DNA from 2 places in the Bradyrhizobium genomosp. III genome. Region 2 is predicted to be linked to the other one. Evidence: predicted binding sites of a transcription regulator. Region 2 holds the regulator's gene; the other holds the start of a gene.
The links. The regulator PhoB, encoded in region 2, activates phosphate uptake and scavenging genes when phosphate is short. The targets are predictions, from matches to a motif close to TGTCATNNANCTGTCAT.
Positions count from the first base shown of each region.

Region 1: a site for PhoB is predicted at 1,509-1,525, ahead of ugpB (sn-glycerol-3-phosphate ABC transporter substrate-binding protein UgpB). Genes of this name have one in related genera too.

Region 1 covers NZ_AJQF01000472.1:1,842-5,248, forward strand. The annotation lists gene ugpA (sn-glycerol-3-phosphate ABC transporter permease UgpA) at 1-89, opposite strand, end outside; gene ugpB (sn-glycerol-3-phosphate ABC transporter substrate-binding protein UgpB) at 140-1,456, opposite strand; gene IC66_RS0137185 (CaiB/BaiF CoA transferase family protein) at 1,674-2,894, opposite strand; gene IC66_RS0137190 (organic hydroperoxide resistance protein) at 3,083-3,407, opposite strand, start outside.
Region 2 covers NZ_AJQF01000056.1:17,930-21,336, forward strand. The annotation lists gene pstB (phosphate ABC transporter ATP-binding protein PstB) at 1-263, shown strand, start outside; gene phoU (phosphate signaling complex protein PhoU) at 275-991, shown strand; gene phoB (phosphate regulon transcriptional regulator PhoB) at 1,014-1,721, shown strand; gene IC66_RS0105320 (GcrA family cell cycle regulator) at 1,951-2,463, opposite strand; gene IC66_RS0105325 (aspartate aminotransferase family protein) at 2,919-3,407, shown strand, end outside.

The DNA of each region.
Region 1 (3,407 bases), on a different contig from region 2:
CAGTAGAAGAATAGCAGGACGATCGCGAGCTGCGGGGCAACCAGCGCGTAAGGCAATAGCCTGGATTGGAAAATGGCTTGCTTCTGCATGGTGTCCGCCGAAAGCGGCAGGCCGGGGGACCGGCCTGCCGCTCATCGCCTCACTTGACGGCGGTCTTTTCGAACTGCCGCAGCATCGTGTTGCCGCGCTCGACGGCGGCATCCAGCGCCTGCTTGGCGGTCTTCTTGCCGGCCAGCGCCTGCTCGATCTCTTCCGACCAGACGTCACGCAGCTGAACCATGTTGCCGAGGCGCAGACCGCGCGAGTTCTCGGTCGGCTCCTTGTTGGTCAGCTCCAGCAGCGGGGTCTCGAGATAGGGCTGGTCCTTGTAGAAGCCCTCGGCCTTGGCTTTCTCATAGGCCGCCTTGGTGATCGGCAGATAGCCCGAGGCCTTGTGGATGTAGACCTGGCGATCGGTGTCGGAGAGGAAGGTCAGGAATTTTGCGACGCCCTTGTATTCGTCGGCCGGCTTGCCGCCCATGACCCAGAGCGAAGCGCCGCCGATGATCGAGTTCTGCGGCGCGCCCTTTGCCTCCGGATAATACGGCATCGGCACCGCGGTGAAGTTGAACTTGGCCTGGGCCTTGACGTTGCCGAAGAAGGCCGACGAGGTCAGGTAGATCGGGCATTCGCCCGAGGTGAAGCGGCCTTCGCCGGTGTTGGTACGGCCGGCATAGTCGTAGACCTTGGTCTTCTGGAGCTCGACCAGGTTTTCGAGATGCTTGACCTGGAGCGGCCCGTTGAACTCGAGCTTGGTGTCGAAGCCGTCGAGGCCGTTGGCCTTGCTGGCGAGCGGGACGTTGTGCCAGGCGGAGAGCTGCTCGAGATTGACCCAGGTGACCCAGGAGCCGGAGAAGCCGCAGGTGTCATGACCGGCAGCCTTCAGCTTCTTGGCGGCCTCGAACGTCTCGGGCCAGGTCTTCGGGATCGCGACATTGGCCTTCTTCAGCTCGTCGAGATTGACCCACATCACGGTGGACGACGAGTTGAAGGGGAACGACAGCATCTCGCCCTTCGAGGTCGAGTAGTAGCCGGTGATGGCGGGCAGGTAGATCTTGGGATCGAACTTCTCGCCGGCCTCGGCCATCAGCTTGTAGACGGGCTTCACCGCGCCGGTCGCAGCCATCATGGTGGCGGTGCCGACCTCGAACACCTGCATGATGTGCGGCGCGTTGCCGGCACGAAACGCCGCGATGCCCGCGTTCATGGTGTCGGCGTAATTGCCCTTGTAGGTCGGAACGACCTTGAAGTCGCTCTGCGACGTGTTGAAGTCGTTGGCGAGCTTGACGATGACGTCGTTGTTGGCGCCGGTCATCGCGTGCCACCACTGGATTTCCGTCACGGCCAGCGCCGGCGACGCCGTCATGCCAACCGTGAGTGCAAATGCGGCAGCCACCCCAAAGTGTCGAAGAGCCATCAAGTAAACCTCCCTTGGCCGTCAAAAGAAGCGCTTGCGCTAGCAGCGCCATATGACGTTCACATGACTGTGTAAGCGGCCGAAACGAAAGCGGCAAGCGCTGGAAAAGGGAAGACGGCAAATAGGCGAAGACGGAGCGGCAGCCGCATTGGTTCGCGGTGCACTATCGTGCCCGCGCCGCACTGCGGCATCATTCGTCGGACGGAGGTGGTGGCCTCTACCGCTTGCGCTCGGGGCCGCAGACGGTGCCCTTCTCGACCATCGCGTCGATCTCGGCCTTGGAGTAGCCAAACTCGCCCAGCACCTCCTGGGAGTGCTGGCTGAATTTCGGCGGCAGCCGGCGCAGGCTCGGCTTGCTGCGGTCGAGCCGGATCGGCGAGGCGACGCCCTTGTACCAGTCCTTCTCGATAATATCGCCGCGCGCGATCGTGTGCGGGTTGGTCAACGCCTGGTCGATCTTCTGCACGGGCCCGGCGGGCAGGCCCGCGGCGAGCAGGCGATTGCACAGCGGCTCGGCCTCGTGCTGGCTGAACACGGCAGCAAGCTCGGCGCGCAGCGCCTCGCGATTGGCGATGCGGTCCTTGTTGCGGGCAAAGCGCGGATCGGTGCCGAGCTCGGGCTTGCCGATCTCCTTGGCGAGCTTGCGGAAGGTGCCGTCATTGCCGACACCGATGAAGATGTCGTCGGTCTTGGTCGGGAAGATCGCGTAAGGCACGAGGTTGGGATGCTCGTTGCCGGTGAGGCTCGGCGGCTTGCCATGCATGAAATAATTCGCGGTGTGCGGATGCATGATGGCAAGGCCGGTCTCGTACAGCGTCGTCTCCAGGAATTGGCCCTTGCCGGAACGCTGCCGCTCCGACAGCGCCATCAGGATGCCGATCGCCGCATAAAGTCCGGTGGTGATGTCGACCAAGGGCACGCCGATCCGCGTCGGTCCGCTCTCGGGCGAGCCGGTCGCGGCGATCATGCCGGTCATGGCCTGGATGATGGCGTCATAGCCGGGATTGCCGCCGCGCGGGCCGTCGGCGCCGAAGCCGCAGATCCGGCAATGCACGAGGCGCGGGAATTTCTTGCTGAGCACGTCGTTGCCGATGCCCCATTTCTCCAGCGTGCCCGGCTTGAAATTCTCGATCAGGACGTCGGCGGTCTCCAGCATCTTGAGCAGCACGATGCGGCCGCCCTCGGAGGCGAGGTCGAGGCCGATCGAGCGCTTGTTGCGGTTGATTCCGACGAAATAGGCCGCGTCCTCCTCGTGGAAGGGAGGGCCCCATTCGCGCACCTCGTCGCCCGCGGGCGGCTCGACCTTGATCACGTCGGCGCCGTGGTCGGCGAGGATCTGGGTGCAGTAGGGACCGCCGAGCACGCGCGTGAGATCGATGACGCGCAATCCGCTCATTGCGCCCAATGCGGCTTCAGAACTGGCGGCTTCAGAACTCATGCCTTCGCTTCCCCTGTGTCGATATTTGGCCACAGGCCTAGCGAGGTTCGCACAAGCCAGCAATGGCCTGTTGCGTAGGGGCGTATGCACTGCCGGCCGCATGCCGCGGCATGGCAAATCAGGATTGGCAGATCAGCGGAAGCGGCCGGCCCGAGGGGGATCCCGGGCCAGCCAATCCGCACTTTCGATCAGACGACCGTCAGGCGAACGTCGACATTGCCGCGCGTGGCATTGGAGTACGGGCACACCTGGTGCGCCTTCTCGACCAGCGCCTCGGCTTCCGCGCGGGCGAGGCCCGGCAGCGAGACGGCGAGATCGATGTCGAGACCGAAGCCGCCCTCGGAGCGCGGGCCGATGCCGACGGTCGAGGTCACGGAGGCATCGGCCGGAACCTTCGGCCCACCCTGCGACGAGACGAACTTCATCGCGCCGATGAAGCAGGCCGCATAGCCGGCCGCGAACAGCTGCTCGGGATTGTTGCCGGCGCCGCCGCCGCCCCCGAGCTCCTTCGGC
Region 2 (3,407 bases):
GGCCCGAGGTGATTCTGTTCGACGAGCCCTGCTCGGCGCTCGATCCGATCTCGACCGCCAAGGTCGAGGAGCTGATCCAGGAGCTGTCCGAGAACTACACGATCGCGATCGTCACGCACAACATGCAGCAGGCGGCGCGCGTCTCCGACAAGACCGCCTTCATGTATCTCGGCGAGCTGATCGAGTTCGACGACACCAGCAAGATCTTCACGTCGCCGAGCGACCGGCGCACGCAGGATTACATCACCGGCCGGTTCGGCTGAGGAGACGCGACATGGGTACTGAACATACCGCAAAAGCTTTCGACACCGACCTCCAGGAGCTCACCCGCCTGGTCGCCGAGATGGGCGGCATCGCCGAACGCATGATCGTCGATTCCGTCGGCGCGCTGATCCGCCGCGACGTCGCGCTCGGCCAGCGCGTCGTCACCATCGATGCCGAGCTCGACGCGCTGCAGAAGCGCATCGAGGAACGCGCGGTGCTCACCATCGCCCGCCGCCAGCCGATGGCGGTGGATTTGCGCGAGATCGTCGGCGCCATGCGCGTTGCGACCGACCTCGAGCGCATCGGCGACCTCGCCAAGAACATGGGCAAGCGCGTCGCCGCGCTGGAGACCGACTTCCATCCGCTGAAACTGTTCCGCGGCCTGGAGCACATGACCGACCTCGTGCAGCAGCAGGTCAAGTCGGTGCTGGACGCCTATGCCGCACATGATCTGCCGGCGGCGATGGCGGTGTGGAAGGGCGACGAGGAAGTCGACGCGATCTGCACCTCGCTGTTCCGCGAGCTCCTCACCTACATGATGGAGGATCCGCGCAACATCTCGTTCTGCATCCATCTGATGTTCTGCGCCAAGAACATCGAGCGGATCGGCGACCACGCCACCAACATCGCCGAGACCGTGTTCTACATGATCGAAGGCCAGGCGATCACCGACAAGCGGCCGAAGGGCGACATGACCACCTTCGCCACGACGGTCCCGAATACCTGAAGACTCAAGGAGCGACGACCCGATGGGCGCACGCATTATGGTGGTTGAGGACGAGGAAGCTCTCACCGAGCTGCTTCGCTACAACCTCGAAGGCGACGGCTATGACGTCGAGACGGTGATGCGCGGCGACGACGCCGACACCCGCCTCAAGGAGCACATCCCGGACCTGATCGTGCTCGACTGGATGCTGCCGGGCCTGTCGGGCATCGAGCTGTGCCGGCGGCTGCGGACCCGTTCCGACACCAAGCAGCTGCCGATCATCATGCTCACCGCGCGCGGCGAGGAGAGCGAGCGGGTGCGGGGACTTGCGACCGGCGCCGACGACTACATCGTCAAGCCGTTCTCGGTGCCGGAGCTTTTGGCGCGCGTGAAGGGCCTGCTTCGCCGCGCCAGTCCTGAGCGACTCGCGACAGTGCTGGCCTATGGCGACATCGAGCTCGACCGCGACAAGCGTCGCGTGGCGCGCTCGGGCCGGCCGATCGATCTCGGTCCGACCGAATATCGCCTGCTGGAGTTCTTCCTGGAGCATCCGGGCCGCGTGTTCTCGCGCGAGCAGCTGCTCGACAGCGTCTGGGGCCGCGACATCTACATCGACGAGCGCACCGTCGACGTCCATATCGGCCGCCTGCGCAAGCTGCTCAATCTCGGCCGCGAGCAGGACCCGATCCGCACCGTCCGCGGCGCCGGCTACGCGCTCGACGATCGGTTCGCGAAGGCGGAGCAGACGTAAGGTTTGCAGGCGTTGGGGTTTGGTGGGCTGCCGCCACATTCTCCGGTGTCGTCCCTGCGAAAGCAGGGACCCATAACCACAGGCAGTGGTTTGGCGAAGACTCGGAGTGACCATCTCGCGCAACAACAGCGCCCTGTGGTTATGGATCCCCGCGTTCGCGGGGATGACACCGAGTTGGTTGAGGCGCCGTCGTGTGACGGCTGCCGTCTTTGCGATCAGCTAAATCCGCTCACCGCGGACCCGGCTTTGCCGGGGCACGCCGGCGATCCGCCGCCGGCTGATACGCCACGCGCGAGTGCTGGGCGCAGTAGGGCAGGCCGGACAGCGCCCTGCCGCCGCAGAAGAAGAAATCCGGGCTGGAGGGATCGCCGACCGGCCAATGGCAGGTGGCCTCGTTCAGCTCGAGCAGCGACAGCCGCTGGCTCATTGGCACCACGTTGTCGTAGGTGACCGGTTCGGCCTCCACCTCGACCTCGAAGGCCTGCGCCAGCGCGGTGTTGCCGCGCGCAATGGGGCGGGTCACCCGCATCATGTGCTGCGCGGGACGCGCCTTGCGCGGCCGGGGCGCTGCCGATGAAGGGCTCTTGGCACGGCCGGACAGACCGAGCCTGTGCACTTTGCCGATCACGGCATTGCGGGTCACATTGCCGAGTTCAGCTGCGATCTGGCTGGCCGAAAGTCCGGCCTCCCAGAGCTTTTTCAGCTGCTCGACGCGATCGTCGGACCAGGTCAAAACCGTCATTGCACCCTTTCCCTCGCTACGCGCCGCCATCCTGGGGCCTCGCAGCGATTGCCTAAGCCTTCAAAAACCCGTGCCGTCAGAATCCCTTAAGGCTCGCCGGGCGCGTGACTGACGCCCGAACGTTTACGCCGGTACAAGAGGACTCTTGGGATCAGAACCGCTGCACGAGATGTCGTATCTGACAATCCAAACGCTACAATATGGCGTGACTCCCGCGCAAGAGTCCGCCGACTCGCTTCCACATGTTCCGTGGTGAAAACCCGCAAAATCGGCACCGCAAGACTACGGATTCAGCGTTTCGCGAGGCTTTCCGGGCGGCATTGACACCCGTCTTGCCAGGCATAAGATAGTCGCGCGTGCCGCCCTTAAAAGGCGGCACGTTTCGTTTTCCGGGCCGGTCGATGGTGCGTTGCGCAATGCACGCGTCACACCGTCCGCAACATTCAAGTGACATCATGACTAACAGCGCAGCGCCGCATTTGCTCCCCGTTTTCGCCAGAGCCGACCTCGGCTTCGAGCGCGGCGAAGGCTGCTGGCTGATCGCGACCAATGGCGATCGCTATCTCGATTTCACCTCGGGCGTGGCTGTGAATGCGCTCGGCCATTGCCACCCGCATCTGATCAAGGCGCTGCAGGAGCAGGCGACGAAGCTCTGGCACATGTCGAACCTGTTCCAGAGCCCGGATGGCGAGAAGCTCGCCAACCGGCTCTGCAACGAGAGCTTTGCCGACTTCGTGTTCTTCTGCAATTCGGGCGCCGAAGCGCTGGAGGGTGTGATCAAGCTGGTCCGCCATCATCACTTCTCCAAGGGTCATCCGGAACGTTATCGCATCATCACCTTCGAAGGCGCCTTTCACGGCCGTACGCTGGCGACGCTCGCCGCGACCGGATCTGCAAAATATCTCGAAGGCTTTGGCCCGCCCATGGATGGCTTCGACCAGGTG